Regions from separate parts of the Zobellia nedashkovskayae genome, predicted to be linked through region 2. Evidence: riboswitches for the same ligand, from Rfam matches in the RefSeq annotation. Region 2 holds a riboswitch; the other holds the start of a gene.
The links. A riboswitch is a leader RNA that binds a small molecule or an ion and turns the genes downstream of it on or off. The one in region 2 is predicted to bind S-adenosylmethionine.
Positions count from the first base shown of each region.

Region 1: linked by a shared signal. The riboswitch ahead of IWB64_RS16150 (Na+/H+ antiporter NhaC family protein) and the one ahead of IWB64_RS09950 (O-acetylhomoserine aminocarboxypropyltransferase/cysteine synthase family protein) in region 2 are both predicted to bind S-adenosylmethionine.

Region 1 is NZ_JADDXR010000002.1:3,922,849-3,933,983, reverse strand. It holds gene IWB64_RS16165 (NCS2 family permease) at 1-638, opposite strand, end outside; gene IWB64_RS16160 (ACT domain-containing protein) at 951-1,685, opposite strand; gene IWB64_RS16155 (hypothetical protein) at 1,833-2,765, opposite strand; SAM-I-IV-variant riboswitch at 3,077-3,174, shown strand; gene IWB64_RS16150 (Na+/H+ antiporter NhaC family protein) at 3,221-4,519, shown strand; gene IWB64_RS16145 (outer membrane beta-barrel protein) at 4,840-5,703, shown strand; gene IWB64_RS16140 (pyruvate kinase) at 5,852-7,354, opposite strand; gene IWB64_RS16135 (putative glycoside hydrolase) at 7,481-8,734, opposite strand; gene IWB64_RS16130 (hypothetical protein) at 8,935-9,297, opposite strand; gene IWB64_RS16125 (HPF/RaiA family ribosome-associated protein) at 9,506-9,829, opposite strand; tRNA gene IWB64_RS16120 (tRNA-Cys) at 10,273-10,343, opposite strand; gene IWB64_RS16115 (sensor histidine kinase) at 10,395-11,135, opposite strand, start outside.
Region 2 is NZ_JADDXR010000002.1:2,379,722-2,390,856, forward strand. It holds gene IWB64_RS09940 (carboxypeptidase-like regulatory domain-containing protein) at 1-2,277, shown strand, start outside; gene metK (methionine adenosyltransferase) at 2,544-3,800, shown strand; SAM riboswitch class I at 3,877-3,989, shown strand; gene IWB64_RS09950 (O-acetylhomoserine aminocarboxypropyltransferase/cysteine synthase family protein) at 4,112-5,386, shown strand; gene thrA (bifunctional aspartate kinase/homoserine dehydrogenase I) at 5,462-8,848, shown strand; gene IWB64_RS09960 (trans-sulfuration enzyme family protein) at 8,902-10,065, shown strand; gene IWB64_RS09965 (MFS transporter) at 10,275-11,135, shown strand, end outside.

The DNA.
Region 1 (11,135 bases), 1.5 Mb from region 2:
AAATTTACTATTGAGGCATCTCCCCACCACCTTCCTATGGGCCATGCTAGTGCAGTAGTCAATAGAATACCTATGATCATTGCGCCCTTTACATTTCTGGAAATTAAAATAGCGGTACAACCAAGGCCAATTAAAAAAGTAAGGCAAATGGGGTCTTTTAAGGAGCCTAGACTAACCAGTGTTACGGGGTTGTCTACAATTAACCCTGCATTTTGTAAACCTATGAAGCTAATGAACAGCCCAATACCTGCTGCAATTGCAAAGCGTAATGCGTGTGGAATGGATTGTACTATTTTGTCTCTAACTTTTAGTATACTTAGTATTAAAAAGAGGATTCCTGCCCAAAAAACTGCTCCTAAAGCAGTTTCGTAACTAAGACCCAATCCTAAAACCGCTGTATAAGTAAAGAAGGCATTGAGCCCCATTCCCGGTGCAATTATAAAAGGGTTTTTGGCGTAAATACCCATCATAATACTACCAAAAGAGCAGACAAGTACGGTAGATGTTACGACTGCCGAAAATGGCATTCCGGCTTCTGAAAGAATTGCAGGATTTACGATTATGATGTAAAATGTTGCCAGGAAAGAGCTAATCCCTGCAAGAATCTCGGTTCGTATAAATTTAGTGTTCGCTTTCAAGAGGCATCAAAGTAGTAATAAGTACTTTCTTATTCACCTATTGTTAGCGACTTTCTTGTGCTATTATAAAATGAATAATTGAAGGGTTTTATTTTAAGGAATACCCACTAAATACATTCTTTTATTAAAGAATCTAAAGTTGGAGAATAGCGCAAACTGCACCTTTTTGCTCATCCTCGTTTAAGTACACGATTATTTTTCACATACTGCTTCCCTCCTATTTTGAATTAGAATCTAGGACACGGTCTATAATTTGTATGAAGGCGTACGATTAAATACTAAGGAATATATTTCTTGAATAGATGCTGCATATTACAGGACTAAACCATCATCTAGCCAGCGTTGTAAGAGAATGTCGTTATGAGAAATAGATACCAGGTGAAACTTAGTAAAACGCTTAAAAACACGTGATTCCTTAAGCGTTTCCATACAAACCGATACTGGAGAAAGATAGTTGGAATGGATTAGAAACAATTGGCCTTCACGCTTTAAGAGATAGCCCACATGACCCTCGTCAAAACCAATAAAATAGAGACCTTCTTTTGTCAGGATATCAATCTCTTCAAACGCTTTTTCTGGTGTATCCTGATTTATCAGATTAATTACTGCGCCACAGCTAATCATTTTTGCCTCGTCTACAGGTGATTTTTGCGCCAATTTATAGCGGTTGATATTTATGCCCATATCACGTAAGGTGGTTGATATAAAATAACCACATGCAATTTTACCTTGGTTAGGAACATCTGTATGGCCGCCAAAACTCCAAGGAGTACCATACCAATGTGGTATAATTTTATCTACTAGTTGATTAGCGAAAGCGGTCTTAATGTTGTCAAAAGAAATAGTGCCCAACCGTAGGTCTTCTTTTAAACGGGAACGAAGTTGATCAGCAGCTACTTTGGAATTGGCATAAGAGATAGAAACACTGTCTAAATCTGTTTTGAACTTTAAAATTGTCTCTTTTTCGAAACTATTGATTTCTTTTATGGGCAACGGCTTTTCAATAGTAGATAAATTAGGGTCCACCTTGTCTATTGTAGGTGGCATCCCAGTTGTAAATCCTAAGGAAAATAGTAAAGAAAAAAACAGCATAGATTTTATAGCATTAGGAATCTGACTCTAGTTTCGTAACGTATTATTTAAGAGAAAATTACATTGAAAATGTTAAACTTTTGCTTATCCTATTTTTATGTTCTAAACACTTAGATTTACAGCCCACCAAACATCATAATCTCTAGGAACCAAAGGCCTGTAACTTTGAAAACCTTGGTCCGCAATTCTAAGTCCAATAATCGCATTTTTATCGTCCCGCACATAACTTATGAAAACGAACGAATGTCCATAAGGATCAAGTTTTTTGACATTTACGCCCTGCACTACCTTTTCATAATCTTCTTTATACCTCCAAACTTGCATAAGTGCTCCAGGCCTTAATTGACCACTCCAAATTCCTGATGAATCAACCAAAGTTCCCATACCGGCATAAGCGATAGCGCCGGCATTACCCTTGCCCCTGTATTCTTCCGGAAGGGTTCGCCATTCTGGATCTGTATCAGAAGCGGAAACGTATAATAAATTAAAAACCTCTTTAGGGGTAAAGAATTTAGAGGCCATACGATCTGGCAAATCTTCATAAGGCAAATGACCATGAACTTCTTTATAGGCTTGCTCAAAACGACCTTTGCTTACTGCAAGGCAATGACCTCCTGGCTCCTTGTTTACGCTGGTCACATAGTTTTCTACTATCTTATCTGCAACCGGACTTTTGATATCCAAATAATTAGGGTCTACAAATTCCGGAATTGAAATAGGTTGTGTAAGAATTTGGTTGTCTTCTACTCCAATTGCAACTTGTTCTAATGAATCTATGGCCTTGGGTAATATTGGTATTTCTAGCTCAGGTTTGTGGTGAATATGGCCGTGATCATCAAAACCATAGTCTCCTACGGCACTTCCTGAATTGTTATGATGAATACCATGTACTTGCGGAGTATGTGTATCCGAATCTATGAGAGTTGTTTTCTGCTTATTTTGTTCAGTAGACTTACAGCTCAAGAGTATGAGACTCAGAAGTACAGTGTAAGTAATAGATTTTTTCAGCAACATTTTTGATAAGGTGCTTCTCATTTGTTTAAGCTTGTATTCTCATTTTAAATCGGTTTGGCTAAACCTGATAGTGGAATTGCAAAGGTAAAACAATTACAGACTTATATTTTATATTATGGGGTTCAAAAACTAGAAGAAATTTGTGTACAAGTCCCTAAAATACAGTAATCTTAAATGAATTCTTGAGAAGGATTTAAAGACCATTATTTATGCTTTTGCAATTCATAATGATCTCTTCATTCTTTTCTTGTCTAGGACAAAACTAGATTATTAAGAAATTAACTTTTTTTAAGAATACCAGATGGATTTATGTACTACTTTTGCCGCCTTAAAATCAGTATCAAGAATCTCAAAAAAGGAGATAGCAACCTGCAGTAACAAGCAAGGTGCTAAATAGATAAGCCAATTAATTGGAACAAATGTTAAGTCATATTTCTTTTTATTTGCCGCTATTTTTTTGAAAACATTATAGTAAAATGGCAAGTATAAAAAACAGTACTCACAAATTCTCAGCTTTAATACCCCTATTTGTATTCGTTTTTACTTTTTTAGGTGTTGGTATTTATCAAAATGATTTCTATGCCTTACCTGCTCCTATAGCAGTAATTGTAGGTATTGTTGTGGCATTTTTGATGTTCAAACAATCTATACATTCAAAAATAAGCACTTTATTAAAAGGCTGTGGTGATGATAAAATATTAACCATGTGCTTGATCTATTTACTAGCTGGGGCATTTGCTGCAATTACCAATGAAACCGGTAGTGTAGATTCTATTGTAAACTTAGGGTTAGATTACATTGCCATTCAATATATTTATGTTGGCATCTTTATTATTGCTGGTTTTCTATCTGTTTCAACAGGAACATCGGTAGGAGCTATTGTTGCATTAGCACCTATTGTAGTTGGATTTGCAGATAAAAGTGGTGCTGATTTAGCTATTTTATGCGGTGCGCTTTTAGGTGGTAGTATGTTTGGGGATAATTTATCGGTTATTTCAGATACCACCATTGCGGCCACACAATCTTTAGGTTGTAAAATGAGCGATAAGTTCAAACAAAATATTAAAATTGCGGTTCCCGCTGCCCTATTCACTATTGCTATATTAGTCTTTCAAGGTTTGGGCTTAGAGTCTAAAGAAACTGTAGCTATTGTATATAGTTACTCTATTATAAAAATAATGCCCTATCTATTGGTCATCATACTTTCCATAACGGGTGTAAATGTCTTTGTAACCTTACTGCTAGGTTCTATTTCTGCAGGTCTTTTAGGAATTGTTTATGGTGATTTCACTCTAATAGAATCGACTAAAATTGCCTATACCGGCTTTACAAACATGACAGAAATTTTTCTTCTGTCTCTTCTTACCGGAGGATTGGCTGCTTTGGTTGAAAGAAATGGTGGTATAGAATTTATACTGGTTAACATAAAAAAGCTCATTAAAAATCAAAAAACGGCGCAGTTTGGAATAGCAACATTAGTGAGCACAATTAATATGGCCATTGCAAATAATACAGTGGCAATTATTATTGCAGGTCCTATTGCTAAAACTATAAATGATGAGTATAAATTGGATAATAAAAAAACAGCTTCTATTCTAGATATTTTTGCTTGTATTTCTCAAGGTTTGTTGCCTTACGGGGCTCAAGTTTTAATGATTTTAAGTTTTTCAAAAGGAAGAATAGATTATTTAGATTTAATATCTAATACCTGGTATTTATTACTGTTATTCATTTACACGGTATTATTTATCAGTTTCAAACCTTTAAGAAAGTAACAAAACTAATATGGTGTATTACCTGATGCCGCGTAATGCACACTTCCCTCCTACTTTTTTGGTATAAAAATGCTTAATTATCAGCATAAAAGAAGTTTTCATAGATGAAGCTCAACTTGGGTGTTAAAACTCCGTTGTAGTTGCAAGAATTTTCTTTTAAAAAGTATCTTTATATACCCAATTTAATTTGGTTGAACTATAAGCTAGGGAGCATGCTACTAATTAAGAAAGAAAAGCCTGGTCATAAGTAAATATTGCTTCTAAAAATTAGCTTATAGGTTCGATTATTTAATCATTTTTAAAATTTCAAATTATCTATTATGAAACATTTAATTACAGTATGTGCCGCTGTTTTAATAAGTACAATATCTTATGGGCAGTTACAAGTTTCAGTAAGTTCCGGATATGCCCTAGGGAGTGCCACTATGAAATTAGGAGAAAAAGTGAATGTCTCTGAAACGGAAAACTCTTATGGCAGTTATGGTGAAGGTACCAATGTTCAAATACGAGGAACGTATTTCTTTAATGACTCCTTTGGTGCAGATTTGGCGCTTGGTTATTTAAATGGTTCAGATCAAACTATATCTGAGGTAAATATACCAAGTACCAATGTGGATGCTATTGCTAGAGCTCGTGCTTTTGGAGCATCTGCCTCTGTAGTGTACAGGTTTACCAATAATATTTACGGTCGTTTTGGAGCTTTATTAAAAGTAGGCGGAAAAACAGAGGCTGTAGTGTACCGTAAATCTGTTTTTTCTGAGGATGAAGCAGCTGCTTTTGGAGTACCGGAGGGTTCTTATTCCGAAACTAATTATAAAGAAGATTTTCACGGACATTTTCCTATAGGTTTTGTTGGTGCACTGGGGTATAAATATGAACTAAATTCTAATTTCAGCATTTTTGCGGAGGCAGAATATTACGGCATAAGCTTAAAGCGAAAAGATTCTGAACTATCAGAATTTAACACGGATATTGTTCTCCCTGATGGAACTGTTGCCTCAAGTGCTTTTTACTCGTTGGACAACTTACCTGATGGTGTTAATAAGCAAACTACTTATGTAGACGATTTATCGAATACCAACACAGATACTTCAAAAGTGCTATCTCAAAAGGTACCGTATTCTTCATTCGGAATTAATTTTGGTGTAACGTACACGTTTAAACGTGCCGATAAAAATTTATAGGCATAGGACATATACCTAACGGTCTCAACAAACGGTCCCGATAAGTTCTACTTCAGCGGGACCGTTTGTTTTTAATGAAATAATTGAAACTTATAAAATAGTAAATTTGTAAGTAAACATGGATAATTTTGCCACATTTACCTATGTTTTATAGCTTCCTGATTTTTGGCAGCATGGTTTCATTTTTCTCCTGAAAATCTTCCATATTAGAAAGAATAGTATTCAAAAGCAGCAGAACATCTTCCATATACGGGCCCTTGTTAAGCATTACACATTCCGATTTTAAGGAGGTGACCACATCTGTAATTTCTGATCGGGACGGCAGTCCATTTTTTGCAAGATTTTCTAATACTTGGGTCGCCCAGATTACGGGAATGTGTGCCGCTCCGCATATAGATAATAGTTCGTGTTGTACTTGGCCAATGTCCTGCCAGCCAGTTTCAACAGCTAGATCGCCACGAGCTATCATAACACCAACCTTTTTAACTTGCATAGCTTCTAAAAGGATTTCCTCAAGATTATCAAAAGCAAATTTTGTTTCTATTTTTAAAATGATTCCAAGTTTATCATATACTTCCAATCTTTGTAATTCAGACAACAGTTCTTGTACATCTTTTTTAGAATTTACAAATGAAAAGTTGACGATATCCGCATGTTTGGCTATAAACGCTAAGTCTTCTTTATCTTTTGAGGTAAGTCCGCTAATCCCCAAATTGGTATTGGGGAAATTCATGCCTTTCTCAGCTTTTAATTTAGTGCCTTTTTCTGCTGCTCTTGTTATGAGGACTTCAAATTTATCCTTTGCTACGCACTGTATGGTACCTTCAATCTTTCCGTCATCGAACAATAATAAATCCCCTTTATTCACTCTTTCAAAGATTCCCGAAAATTGACAAGGTATATGGGCTTTCTCTACAACTTCTCCATGTTCATTTACTACAGCGGAGCCACCACGAATGCTGTCATCCGTTATCACTAGAATATCATCTTTATATAGTCTTAGCGCCTTCTGAATTTCAGGTAAAATCCCAATAGCTCCTGTTCTGATTTTGGGCCCTGCCAAATCCATCGCTATTTTTACAGGTGAACCAAGTTCTTCAGCAGCCTTTTTTACATTTGTAATTATTTCTTTCCAAACCTCGGGCGTATCATGTGCACAATTCACTCTGGCGCAATTCATTCCATTTTGCACCATTTTCCGTACCAACCCATAGTCTTTTGCCGCATGAGACGGCATGGTTACCATAATACGGACCCTTCTCCCTTCCGAAGGATTTCCAAAAAGTGCCGCTGTATTGGAATTTAAAAGTTTTTTACTCTTCTTAGTGGACAACTGGGCTTTGGTAAAATTTGCAGGAACACCGTCTGACAAACGATATAATAAGTATAAGACTTTAACTAAGCTGTCTTCTACATGACCTTGTGCGTTTGCAAAACGGGTCATACCCAGGTTTCCTAGCCTTCTTTGGGTCTCCCTTAAATCTGCTTGCCTAAACCCATGATAATGAATGAGGTTTAATGCACTCTTTTTATGATTAGGGTGTATCTGTCTTAAAATAGGTTTTGCCTTCTGCCCTTCGCTTCTAATTTTTTGTAGAATAGCATCTATCTCTTTAATGAGGCTATTTATTTTTTTTGGATTTATATTCATGAGGGCATTTATAAAATGGTTGATTTTGCCCGAAAGATATTAAAGCTTGCCAATTTATTTTATGACAACTGTCATTTATAACACCCATATTTTGAAATTAACGGTCGTCAATTTTAAACTTAACTTTTATTCTTTGTATACCTTCCTTAAGACACTACCGTTCAATCCGTTTAGTAGTATAGATGTAACTTCCTCCCCCATTTCATTCAAATATGGGGCATCTAAATTAACCTCTACAGCTCCGGTTTCATTGGCGTTTACCAAAACAATAGCATGAGAAAAATTTCTTCTATACACTCCACTTTCAACCTGAAAATAGGTGTCGTCCGCTTTCCCAAAATTCCATGTGTATTCTTCTCGCCATGGAGAAGGTTCATTGTAGGCATCGGTAACCTCCTGTTCGGAAAAATAAGTATTCCCATCGTTTACTAACCAATAACTGGCAAAAGCATAATAAAAACCTTGATTGTCGGATGTGGAGCTGTGCGGTTGTACTAGAGTAATTTTGTTCTCTACTTCATTAGTGACTACCTCATTTATTTGCGGAACAAATCCTTCTGTATAATCCGAAAGATAATTTCCATTACTAAATACAAGCCACCACTCGTCTAAACCACCATCTAGATGTTGCATATAACTTTCCCAAACTCCCGGATATAATCTTGTATTGGTAATATTTGCAATTCCTATTTTATTATCCGCCTTAAGTCTGGTGTTTATAGTTGTCAACATTGATTTGTACGCCAATTGAAACTCCGTGTTAGTTTCATAGTTTTTTGGAAACACATTTTCATGGTAGGTGTCTAGTGTATAAATGGCATTGTCCATTAACACTCCGTCCCAGTCATTGGTAACAAGCTCCTCACCTACTTGATTTGCCCATTGTTGTTGGTATTCGGTATTGCCAATATCCATTTGCCAATGGTCAGGATAGCCGGTATATTCCAATCGGTTTTCATTGGTATCCAGTAAAAACCATTCAGGGTGATTGGTGTCTGCGTATTGAAAACCGACTCCAGTGGGCAGGTATTTATTATCTTCTCCATTTTCCACAGCGTAACTTCTTGTTGAAGTAAGGTCTTTATAGACCAATGTTTTTATTTCCGGGTTTACCGCTTTAAATTTTTGTACATATTCATGAAACCAAGCATTCATAACGATTAAATCTCGTTTAGGAGCTTCGGTCTCTATTAATGTATCTGGAATTTCCTCATGGTGCAAATACAACCAAAAAAGCTTTGTTTTATTAATTGTTGTATCTGTAACTACTTCGGCTATATCATCAGTTTCAATAATGTTGTTTTCGTTCTTGTCTTTACTACAACTCACAAAGAACAAAGAAATTCCTATAAATAACAGCTTGAAAAAAGTTCTACTCATTTTAGTGTTTTTAAAATCCCATAGGTATTGGATACATATATTAACCTGACTGGGGCAATGTAATTCGAAAACACTTTAAATGTACTGATTTATGTAGAAAGGGAAGTTTTTATAAACTTACAGGATTATCTAAACAATAGGTATTGCTTTGGTCTTAACTGCAAAACCATCTTAAAATCAATATTGTAAAATCCATAATTTTAATCATTAAAGTCTTTTGGACCTTCTCCAACACCTTCATCGCCAGTGCCAATACTAATATGCCATACTTTGTTTACTGAAGCATCTGAGTTTTCTACATAGTTTAATTTAACGGGCTTTTCATTTCTTAATATATCATACCAATATTGAAAATCACTATCATCTAACATTCCTACAAATAGCGACCCCGCAATATAACCAACCGTATCTGTTGGCCTTGATGGCCAGAAATAAATAATTGCGCTATTCACTACTCCACTTTCGTTTCTACCTTTTAGTGAAAGGTAGAAACGATGAGCGTTTGTATTGGTTCTACTCCTATTGGTACCCACCCTATATTCTGTTACGTTTAAAACTCCCATATGTTCTATATTTTAATTAATATGTTTCTACATCGAAATTAGTTATGGGGTGTTCGTAAAAAATAGATGTTTGTATGAATGGTTGATTTTTTTGTGTAAATATCTGATTACATGCAAAAAAGGGTAATAACCATAATTGGTTATTACCCTTTTTTTAAGATAATCTTCAAAATAAATTCTTGCTCTAAAATATAGTTTTCAAGGCAAACTATACAGGTTTGTGATTATGCATCTTTCCAATAATTGTTTCTAAAGAAGCCGTAAGTTTATCGATAGCTCCAGATACAGCAAGTTCAACGGTATCATCTTGACATGAAACGGCTATAGGTTGTTTACCAGCGATTCTAGTTTCCAACAAACATCGCATATCCTTAACTCCTTCTTTTTTTCCGTTTTCATCAGAGACATGGGCCTCTACTCTAGTAATATGGGATTCATAATTTCTTAACCCCTCTTCTATCATGGAGGTGAAATAAGATTGGCCTCTTTCATTACCGTTTATTGTTTTATCAGTATTAAATAATATTGTCATAATTATATGTTTTAGTTTAAGGAATTGTTTTTAAGCTTTATTTTTTTTGAAATCGTTCACTTTTATGTCAATAGGTGTTAAAACATCCTCGAGAGATATCGTAAATATTTTTATAAAACATTGTGCTATAATGGCTATTGCTTATGATGTAAATCTATAAACTTGAAGCCTCAAAAAAGATGACAAATATCAGTTATAGCGCTTATCTTTTAGTTTCATACGTAATGGTGTACACCTATTCACGAGAAATATCTAACTATTAAATACATACAAGTTTAGAAGGTAATGGATATATTATTCAAAAAAGATTATTCAGAAACATTTATGATTGATTTATAGTTTACCACCAAAAATTGAAGCACTCTAATTTGCACTTTCTAGTGCAATAAAAAAACAGGAGGTTTTTTAAGATCTCCTGTTTTTACTTTATAAAATCCTCTTTGAGGCATCGAATGGATTCGAACCATTATAAAGACTCTTGCGGAGTCTTGCCTAGCCATTCAGCCACAATGCCATAAATTTAAAACTAATTTCATTTTATATTCTAAACTAAAAACCAGTTCAGTTATTTGTTGTTAGGCATTTCTAAAGGTAAAAGAATACTAAATTTAGAGCCCCCATTTGTTGAAGGTTTAATAGAAATCCGGCCTTTATGCAATCCTACTATCTTTTTACAAAATGCTAAACCAATACCTTTGCCATAACTATTATCTGAACTTTGTAATGGTCTAAAAATGTCATCTCCACTATAGTTCTGAAAACCAAGAGAATTATCTTTAAAAGTAATGCGTATATACTCTATATAACGATACGCTCCTTTTAATGCTTGATGATAATTTTCTGTTACCTTACTTGTTGAAATATGAATAGAAGATGGTTTCTCAGGAGACCTGTATTGATAGGAGTTTTTTAAAAGCTCGCTAAACAAAATAGTCAACTTTGGAATATCACCATATACCTCGTTCATTTCCATTTCACCATATATTATCTCTAACGGCAGGTTACCTGTTTTTATTATGGCATCTTTTAATATAGTCTCAAAACTGGCTGTCAGATAATGTAGTTTTTTATAGTCCAGTGCATGATAGACCTGCAAACGTTTAACAAGGGCATGACTATTTTCTGAAATTTGTAATACCCGTTTCAAATAATGCCGGGATTTCTCCTCTTGAGATTTAAGATCGGAAAAATCTTCTAACCGACTTGCAAAAATTGAAATTTTACGAAGTGGTTCCTGTAAATCATGCGCCAAGATTTTGTTGAACTCTATCTGTTCTTTATTTATTCGTGACTGATTTTGTAATTG
Region 2 (11,135 bases):
GTTTCCGGTACCGAAAAAAAGTTGAAAGATGTTCTTGAGAATCTTCCAGGTATAGAGATAAACGATGATGGCCAGATAGAGGTAGAAGGGAAGACCGTTAGCAAGGTTATGGTAGAAGGGAAAGATTTTTTTGATGGCGATACAAAGTTAGCCGTTGAAAATATTCCGGCGAACGCCTTAAGTAAAGTTGAGGTTCTTAGAAATTTCAACGAGGTTTCTCAAATGAAAGGCCTTACTAATGATGATGATAATGTGGCCTTGAACATTAGGCTGAAAGAAGGGAAAAAGAATTTTTGGTTTGGAGAGTTAACGGCGGGCTTTGGTCCTGATGATAGATATCTAGCACACCCTAAACTTTTCTATTACAGTCCCAAATACAGCATTAATATTATTACCGATTTAAACAATCTAGGCGAAGTTCCTTTTACCCGGAATGACTATAGAAATTTTACCGGTGGTTTTAGAAATATAAACTCAAGGGGAGGTAGTTCAATAACAACCGGCGCTGATGGATTAGGTCTTTCTACGGCACAGAACAATAGAGCTAATGACATAGATACCAAGTTTGCTGCGGCCAACTTTAGTTATGCTCCAACGGAGACTCTAGACTTAAGTGGTTTTGGGATTTATTCCTATACGGGAACCTTAATGAAATCTCAGAGAAATACTACCTATATCGCCAGCAATGATGTAGAAAATGCCACAACAAATACCGATCAGACGGTACACCTTGGGTTAGCAAAATTTAGTGCTAGATATAAATCTAATGCTAATTTTCAATTAGATTATGACGCGCTTTTAAAGCAATCCGATGATAATGAAGAGGTAGACGTACTTTCCATATCCAATATTACTGACGAGATCTCCGAAGTTAAAAAGCAAAGACCTTTAGCGGTGAATCAGAATCTTAACCTTTACTATACATTAAACGAAAAGAACATTTTTGCGGTAGAGGCACAGCATTTGTATCAAGATGAAGACCCTTTTTACGAAGCAATTCGAAGTGAATTTGCCTTCGCTGATATTTTCCCGGTTGATGAAAATCAAAACCTATATAATATAAATCAATCTAAAAATGTAATCACTAATAAGGTAGATGCAAAGGTTGATTATTACCGTGTGCTTGGCTCAAAGAGTAACCTTAATCTTACATTAGGTACAACTCAGAGTCATCAAAATTTTAATTCTAACATTTTTCAAATTTTAGATAATGAAGATACACTGGATATGACTGACGATGAGTTTGGTAATGACGTAACTTTTAATGTTTCAGACTTGTATTTGGGACTTCATTATAAAGTTATCGCGGGAATTTTTACTTTCAATCCAGGTGTTACACTTCATCAATTCAATGTTAAGAATGAGCAATTAGGAACTGTAGTAGAGGATAATCTCACCTCTCTATTACCCGACCTTTATATTAATGCCCAGTTGAAAAAATCAGAAAATATACGTTTCAATTACCGGGTAACAAGGTCCTTTACAGATGTTAGTAATTTTGCGCAAGGGTATGTTCTTAATAATTATAATTCGCTTTATAGTGGCAACAGGGACTTAGAAAGTGCGCTTAATCACAATCTATCGTTGAATTTCTTTAGTTTCAATATGTTCAATTTAACCAATATTTTTGCTAATGTAGCCTATACCAAACGAATAGATGCGCTAAAAAGTAGCGCAGATATTATTGGTATTAATAGGGTGAGTACAACTATCAATTCCAATTTTGAAGATGAATCATTATCCGCAAGCGGGAATTATGAACGTACATTTGGCAAGATAAAAGGTTCCGTAAGAGGGAATGTGTCATGGTCTACAACCAATAATTTAATAGATAATCAACAACGTACATCCAATTCTTTTACGCAGAACTATACAGGCGCATTGTCTACTAATTTCAAAAATGCACCCAATTTAGAATTGGGGTATAGGTACACCGTAAACAATTATGAAAACGGAAATTTAGAGACTACATATTTTACAAGTAGGCCTTATGCTAGGTTTGATGCCACTTTTCTGAAGAATTTTATTTTTAATATTGATTATGACTATTATAATTATACAGACAAGGAAGATACCATAGCCAATACCTATAGTTTTTTGGAATCCAATATTACCTATCAGAAAAAAGATAGCCATTGGGAGTATGGTCTTAAAGGCACCAACCTTCTAAATACCACAACATTGAATAGAGATAGCACCAATGATTTATTTTTTACTACAGAAACCTATTTTGTACAGCCTCGCTACATACTTTTCTCTGTAAAATATGACCTATAATCCATAATAAACAAGGGGCTTAAATATGATATTTATTAATTGAGGTAATAAATAACACGATATTAATATATTCAACTAAACATTTTTTATACTTTTGCGTCCTAGTTATAAATAAAGAGGAGGGATTTGACTGATTGCAACCTCTGTTTTGAGTCTGAGATAGACTATGAAACAAAAAAAATGCTAAAGCAGTTGATGTTGAATATTTTCACATCATCTTCTTCTGGCATTCCGTTCAAATCCTTTTATAAAAATAGAAGTTTGTTATGCCATATTTATTTACTTCCGAATCTGTTAGCGAAGGACACCCTGATAAAGTTGCCGATCAAATAAGCGATGCCTTATTGGATCACTTTTTGGCTTTTGATCCAGAAAGCAAGGTTGCTTGTGAAACTTTGGTTACCACAGGTCAGGTAGTTTTAGCCGGTGAGGTTAAAAGTGATACTTATTTAGATGTTCAAACCATTGCAAGAGATGTAATAAACGCAATTGGTTATACCAAGGGAGAATACCAGTTTAGTGGAGACTCTTGTGGAGTTATTTCTCTTATTCATGAGCAGTCGCAAGATATTAGCCAAGGTGTTGATCGTGGTCAAAAAGAACAACAAGGAGCAGGAGATCAAGGTATGATGTTTGGTTATGCTACTAAAGAAACGGAAAACTACATGCCTTTGGCGTTAGATATTTCCCATAAAATTCTTCAGAATTTAGCAGACTTGCGTAGAGAAGGTAAAATCATTGAGTATTTAAGACCGGATGCCAAATCTCAGGTTACTATTGAGTATTCCGATGATAATGTGCCTCAACGAATAGATACTATTGTTATCTCTACACAACATGATGCTTTTACTACAGATGATGACGTTATGTTGGCGAAAATCAAAAAGGACCTTGTAGAAATTTTAATTCCAAGAGTTGTTGCGCAATTGCCTAAGGCAACTCAGGATTTGTTTGACGATAAGATTAAATATCACATCAACCCAACCGGAAAGTTTGTGATTGGTGGGCCTCATGGTGATACTGGACTTACAGGAAGAAAAATAATTGTTGATACTTATGGTGGTAAAGGAGCCCATGGTGGTGGTGCTTTTAGTGGAAAAGACCCAAGTAAGGTAGATAGAAGTGCCGCTTATGCAGCACGCCATATTGCTAAGAATTTAGTAGCAGCAGGTATTGCCAATGAAATTTTGGTACAGGTTAGTTATGCTATTGGAGTGGTAGAACCTACTTCTATATATGTAGACACGTACGGTACATCTAACGTTAACCTTTCTGATGGTGAAATTGCCAAGAAAGTGAAGACACTTTTTGATATGCGTCCACATGCTATTGAAGAACGTTTAAAGTTGCGTAATCCTATTTATTTAGAATCTGCAGCTTATGGTCATATGGGTAAAGAACCAAGAACAGTAACTAAGGTTTTTGAATCGCCATACAACGGTCGTATTGAGAAAGAAGTGGAATTATTTACTTGGGAGAAATTGGACATGGTAGATGAGGTGAAAAAAGCCTTTAATTTATAAATTTTTCAAAAATGTTGGTGAATTTAAATTAACCGACTATATATTTGCATTCACAAAAGTTCAAACACGTATTGAATAGTTATCAAGAAAGGTGGAGGGAATAGACCCTTTGAAACCTTAGCAACCCTTTGCTTCTTTGCGCAGAGAAGGTGCTACATTCTATCCCTATAATATTGGGACAGATAACAAAATAGATTACTCATACTAATCTTTTGCCTTCTTATAACTCTTTTGATATTTTACCTAATTGCAGGCTGCAGTTTAGGGTTGGGCTTTTAATTATTTTAAATAACAATTAAAAATCTAAGATTATGAGTGACCAGAAATTCTCAACCAACGCTTTACATGCCGGACATGATCCCGCACAAACAGGAGGAACACGTGCCGTACCTATTTATCAAACATCATCATATGTTTTTAATGATACAGACCATGCGGCTAATTTATTTTCGTTAGCAGAACTTGGTTTTATATATACTAGATTGAACAACCCTACCAATCAAATTCTTCAAGATAGATTGGCTGCCGTAGAAGGTGGGGTAGGAGCTGTAGTTTTTGCTTCGGGAACTGCTGCTATTTCTACAGGTTTATTAACACTTTTAAAAGCGGGAGACCATATTGTGGCTTCCAGCAGTTTATATGGTGGTACTTTCAATTTATTGAATGTTACCTTGCCAAGATTGGGAATCACTACTACTTTTGTAGATGCTTCTGATCCAGAAAGTTTTGGAAAAGCAGTACAGGATAATACAAGGGCTTTCTTTGTAGAATCGTTAGGTAATCCAAAATTGGATGTACTAGATTTAAAAGCGATTTCAAAACAAGCTAAAGCGGCACAGGTGCCTTTTATTGTAGACAATACAGTGGCTTCACCAGCACTTTTGAATCCTATTGAGCATGGTGCTAACTTGGTTATACATTCACTTACTAAATATATTGGTGGTCATGGTTCTTCTTTAGGGGGAGCTATAATTGACGCCGGAACTTTTGATTGGACTAACGGAAAATTCCCTGAATTTACTGAGCCATCCGCAGGTTACCACGGTTTGGTTTATAGCGAAGCTCTAGGTGCAGCTGCTTTTACTTTTAAATTGATTTTGGAAGGATTGCGTGATTTTGGTGGAGCTTTGAGTCCGTTTAACGCATTCCAGATTATACAAGGTTTGGAAACATTGAACGTGCGTATCAAGCAACACAGTGTAAACGCTCTAGAATTGGCCACTTGGTTAGAAGGAAGAGAAGAAGTGGCATGGGTAAACTACCCAGGTCTTAAGAGTAGTAAGTACTATGATTTAGCCAAAGAGTATTTACCAAAAGGACAAAGTGGATTAGTTACGTTTGGAATAAAAGGAGGTTTTGAGGCGGCTAAAAAAGTTACCGATGCTACCAAGATTTTCTCTCTATTAGCTAACATTGGCGATACCAAATCATTGATTATCCACCCAGCTAGTACAACGCATCAGCAGTTAAATGCAGAGCAACTAGAAGCAGCTGGTGTAGGTCAAGATCTAATTCGTTTGTCAGTTGGTTTAGAAGATATAGAGGATTTAAAAGCAGATTTGGAAAATGCTTTCGCAGCACTCTAAATAATATAAGTTTTTCTATTAGAAATTAATAAGACCTAACCCGGTGTTATGTCGGGTAGGTCTAATACAAGTCGTATGCTTCATCATTTGAAATTAGCAAACTATACTACAATTAGTGGGGTAACTCAAGATATTGAGTTGTCTTATCAGTTGTTTGGTCAAGAATTGCACACTGCACCCATAGTACAGGTTAACCATGCTTTAACCGGTAACTCTAATGTTACAGGAAAAGGCGGTTGGTGGTCTGCACTTATTGGCGAAGGCAGATGTATTGACACCAAAAAATACACGATATTATCGTTTAATATTCCCGGTAACGGAGACGATAAATTCATTATCGATAATTATAAAGATTTCGTAGCGGGAGACATTGCAAGAATTTTCTTGTTGGGGCTTCACGAACTTGAAATCACGAAATTATTCGCGCTTTTGGGTGGCTCTTTAGGAGGAGGAATTGCCTGGGAAATGGCTGCCATCAATCCTAAAATGATGCAACATCTCATTCCTGTGGCATCTGATTGGAAGTCTACGGATTGGTTGATAGGGAACTGTCAGATTCAAGAGCAGTTTTTGGTAAATAGTAAGCAGCCTGTTCATGATGCACGTATGCATGCCATGCTTTGTTACCGTACACCTGAATCGTTCAAAGAACGTTTCAAAAGAAGCACTAATGAAGAGCTTCAGGTTTTTAATGTGGAGAGCTGGTTAAGACATCATGGAGAAAAGCTGCAAGAACGTTTTCAGCTTTCGGCCTATAAGCTCATGAACCAATTACTCAAGACTATAGATGTCATGAGAGATGGGGAACAGAATTTTATCGACCTTCAAAACAGTGATGTAAACATTCATATTATTGGGGTAGATTCTGATTTGTTCTTTACGGCAAAAGAAAATAAAGAAACCTTTAAGCGGTTAGCACAGGCCAATGGTAACGTGACTTATGGTGAGGTACATTCTCTTCATGGGCATGATGCTTTTTTGATTGAGTTTGAACAGATGGAAAGGCTATTGGAACCTATTTTTAGTACCAATGGAAAGTCAAAACAAGCGAAGGTCCTGAAGTTTGGTGGAAAATCACTTGCCAATGGTGAAGGGTTGGAACGTGTCTTGGAAATTATTTCTAGCAAAGTAAAAGAAGGTGAAAATATTGCCGTAGTTCTGTCTGCTAGAGCAAAGGGAACTGACCAATTGGAAGCTATTTTAGAAAAGGCAGCCAATGGCGAAAACTATTATAAGGATTTTGAGGCTTTTGAAAAATATCAGAAGCATACATTTAAGAACGTTAACCTTTCGGCGGAGTTCAAAGACCTCGCAAAGTTGCTTGAAGGAGTTTCTCTTTTGGGAGATTACAGCCTAAAAATAAAAGACCAGTTATTGTCTTTTGGCGAGCTTATCTCTGCAAAATTGGTCACTAAATTATTGATAGGGAAAGGTGTAAAAGCCGTAATGCTTGATGCTAGAAAACTGATAAAAACCGATTCTAATTTTGGCGATGCTTCTGTTAATGAAGTTTTATCAAAAGAGTATGTGTTACGAAGTTTTGCTAAGCTAGATGCGGATGAAGTGCCTATTATTACAGGTTTTATTGCTTCTGATGAAAAAGGAGAAACTACCACTTTAGGTCGTAACGGTAGTAACTATTCTGCAGCGTTGTTTGCTAATTTCTTGAATGCAGAAGAACTTCAGAATTATACCCACGTAGATGGTATTTACACAGCTAATCCTGATTTGGTGTCCGATGCTAAACGTATTTCTCACCTTTCTTACGGAGAGGCGAATGAACTAGCTAATTTTGGTGCTACTATTTTGCACGCCAAAACCATAATTCCATTACTGGAAAAGAATATTCCGCTGCGTATTTTAAATACGTTCAACAATGATAATGAAGGGACATTAATAAGTGCAAAGACCGAAGAGGGTGGTATTAAATCGCTATCTGTTATTGAAAATGTATCCTTAATTAATGTAGAGGGTAGAGGTCTTTTGGGTAAAGTAGGGGTGGATGCCCGTATTTTTAGCGCACTCCAAAAAAGCAATATAAGTGTTAGTATTATTTCGCAAGGTTCTTCTGAGCGAGGTATTGGGTTGGTTGTAAATGCTGATCAAGCACTAGAAGCTAAAAGAGCTTTAGATAGAGAATTTGAAAGCGATTATCAGTCCAAGGATATTAACATGATTACGGTCTTGGATGAGGTTTCGGTTATATCAATTGTGGGTCAGGACTTGAGTACGTTCCATAGACCTTACAACTCTTTGATTAAAAATCAGATAGCACCACTACTTTTTAATAATACGGTATCTGGCAAGAACGTGAGTCTTGTCTTAAGAAAATCTGATTTGAATAAAGCATTGAATGTAATGCACGGTCAGATTTTTGGAATCAGTAAAAAGGTGAATTTGGTGATTTTTGGTCACGGAAATGTTGGAGGAACGCTTATTGACCAAATCTTAAAATCGACTAAAACCATACAAAAACGAAAAGGTATAGACCTGAATGTTTTTGCTGTAGCCAATTCTAGAAAGATTTTATTGAATAAAAAAGGAATTCCTAAAAACTGGAAATCCGCCATTGAGGATAAAGGTATTGCTTATAGCGTTGAAGATGTTATTGCTTATACTAAAGAGCACCATTTAGAAAACTTGATTGTTGTAGATAATACGGCAAACAGTGATTTTGTAGCGCATTATTTTGAGTTTGTAGAAAATGGTTTTGATATTGTTTCGTCCAATAAAATAGCGAACACCTTAGGCTTTGATTATTATCAGTTATTACGAGAAGAACTGGATAAACATCAGAAACAATACTTGTATGAAACTAATGTAGGTGCTGGTCTTCCGTTAATAGATACGATACGTTTATTACATCTTTCAGGTGAAAATATCACAGGTATAAAAGGTGTGTTCTCGGGCTCGTTAAGTTATATTTTCAATACTTTTTCTGAGAGCGAAGAGCCATTTTCGAACATATTAAGGGCGGCAATGAAAAGCGGCTTTACAGAGCCAGACCCTCGTGAGGACCTTTCAGGTAATGACGTAGGTAGAAAGCTGTTGATTCTTGCCAGAGAATTGGATTTGAGCAACGAGTTTTCGGATATACATATTGAAAACCTGATACCGGAAGAATTGAGAGATGGCGATGTCAACCATTTTCTTGACAACTTAGATTTGGTAGATGCGAAGTTCAACGAAATTAAAAAGAACCAGAAACCAGGTCATGTACTTAGGTATGTGGGCGATTTACACGGAAACCTTCAAGAAGAGAAAGGTATACTGGATGTAAAATTGGTTTCGGTGCCAAAAGAAAGCGCATTGGGACAAGTAAAAGGTTCCGATTCTATAATAGAAATATATACGGAATCGTATGGGGAAAACCCGTTGGTGATTCAAGGAGCAGGAGCAGGAGCAGCGGTTACGGCAAGAGGTGTTTTTGGGGATATCCTCAGAATAGCCGAAAAAGGATAATAAAATAAATTTGAAACAGTAGAGAAAGTTCTCTTTCTGTAAATTACACGATCATGGAAAAGAAATTTGAAACGAACGCCATTAGAACTCAGTTGGAACGCACTAAACATTTAGAGCACTCTGTACCAATGTACATGACTTCTAGTTTTGTGTTTGAAGATGCAGAAGATATGCGCGCTTCGTTTGCGGAGGAGAAGGAGAGAAACATCTACTCACGCTATTCAAACCCGAATTCATCAGAATTCATAGAGAAGGTATGCCAGATGGAAGGTGCCGAAAATGGGTTTGCCTTTGCTTCCGGTATGGCTGCTGTATTTTCTACGTTGGCTGCACTTTTAGATAGCGGAGATCATGTGCTTTCTGCACGAAATATTTTTGGCTCAACGCATTCGTTGTTCACCAACTTTTTTCCAAAATGGAATATTGATCACACCTATTTTAAGATTGATGATTTAGATGCTATAGAGGGATTGATTACGCCAAAGACCAAAATTATATACGCAGAGTCTCCTACTAACCCAGGTGTAGATATATTGGATTTGGAAGCTTTAGGAAAGATTGCAAAAAAGCATAATCTAATTTTAGTCATAGATAATTGTTTTGCATCACCGTATTTGCAACAGCCTATTAAATTTGGAGCAGATTTGGTAATCCACTCCGGAACGAAATTAATGGACGGGCAAGGACGTGTACTTGCAGGTATTACAGTGGGGTCTAAAGAATTAATTGAGAAAGTATATCGCTTTTCTAGAATTACTGGGCCTGCCTTGTCGCCTTTTAATGCTTGGGTACTTTCTAAAAGCTTGGAAACACTGGCCGTTCGAGTTGACCGTCATTGTGAGAATGCATTAAAATTAGCTGAATTTTTGGAAGCTAATGACAAGGTAAACTGGGTTAAATATCCATTTCTAAAATCGCATCCAAAATATGAAATTGCTAAAAAGCAGATGAAAGCTGGTGGATGTGTAGTAGCTTTTGAGATTAAGGGTGGACTACAAGCCGGACAAAAGTTTTTCGACTCTATAAAAATGTTATCGCTTTCGGCTAACTTGGGTGATGCACGTAGTATAGTAACGCATCCTGCCTCTACTACTCATAGTAAGCTTTCCGTAGAAGAAAGAGCAGAAACGGGCATTACAGATGGTATGGTCCGCGTATCAGTTGGTTTAGAACATATAGATGATATCATTGCCGATATTTCTCAGGCGTTAGGGTAGAGAAGTAATACTTTAAAACCTAATTTTATATTTTACTTAAACAAAAAAGAGCTTCCTAATTGGGAAGCTTTTTTGTTCTAAAGTGTTGACTAAAGCTTTTAACCGGAGATACATGCTGCGACCAGCATAACTTACCTTGTTTCCATTTTGGTATATCTTTTTAGAAAAACGGTCAAATAAGTCAGAAAGCATAGTTGCAACTTTGTACTATGAAAAAAATAACCAATTTTGGAATTTTTACATTACTCTTTGTTAGTAGTTTAATCATAATGGTGGGTGCTGTAATTGCACCATCACTATCAGGAATAATAGAGCACTTAAATTTTAACTATTCCCCGGGTTGGCTTATAACCCTTCCTTCACTCGGTGTTGTTGTTTTTGCACCTTTGGCGGGTCGTTTTTTGCCAAAAATCGGGGCTTTCAAAATGTTATGCTTTGGCTTAATACCTTACGCGCTATTAGGTGTCGCTGGGGCTTTTATCAACAACAACTATGTTTTAATTGTAGATCGGTTTCTTTTGGGTGGTGCTACTGTGGCAATTCAAATATCAGTAGGTTCTTTTATAGCTGACTGTTTTACAGGGGAAAAAAGAATGAAACTCATTGCATGGCAAGGTATGGCCGTAGAATTAGGCGGCGTAATCTTTTTGTCTATCGGAGGTGTTTTAGGAGAGTTGAATTGGCAATACCCATTTTACATTTACCTTATAGCCCTTGTTTGTTTTTTGTTCGTTTTGAAAACATTGCCCAATTATTCCAGCAAAATAGAACCTGAGGAAGAAATTTTGCCTCTGGAAAAAGAAGACAGTGCCAAGGTGAAAATGATTTTTTTGGCAGCTTTATTGGCAATGGTATTGTTCTTTGTCAGTTTTGTGACCTTGCCAATTTACTTGCCCAAGAGCTTCGGGTTTAGTGAATCTTTAATTGGGTATTATATGGCGTTTATCTCGGTGGTAGCTGTGGTAACGGCAAGTCAAATGCCAAAGATGGTTGCAAGATTTGGAGCCGAAAATACAGTGGTTATAGGCTTTTTGTTTTTTTTACTGGGTTATATAAGCTTGGTGACTTCA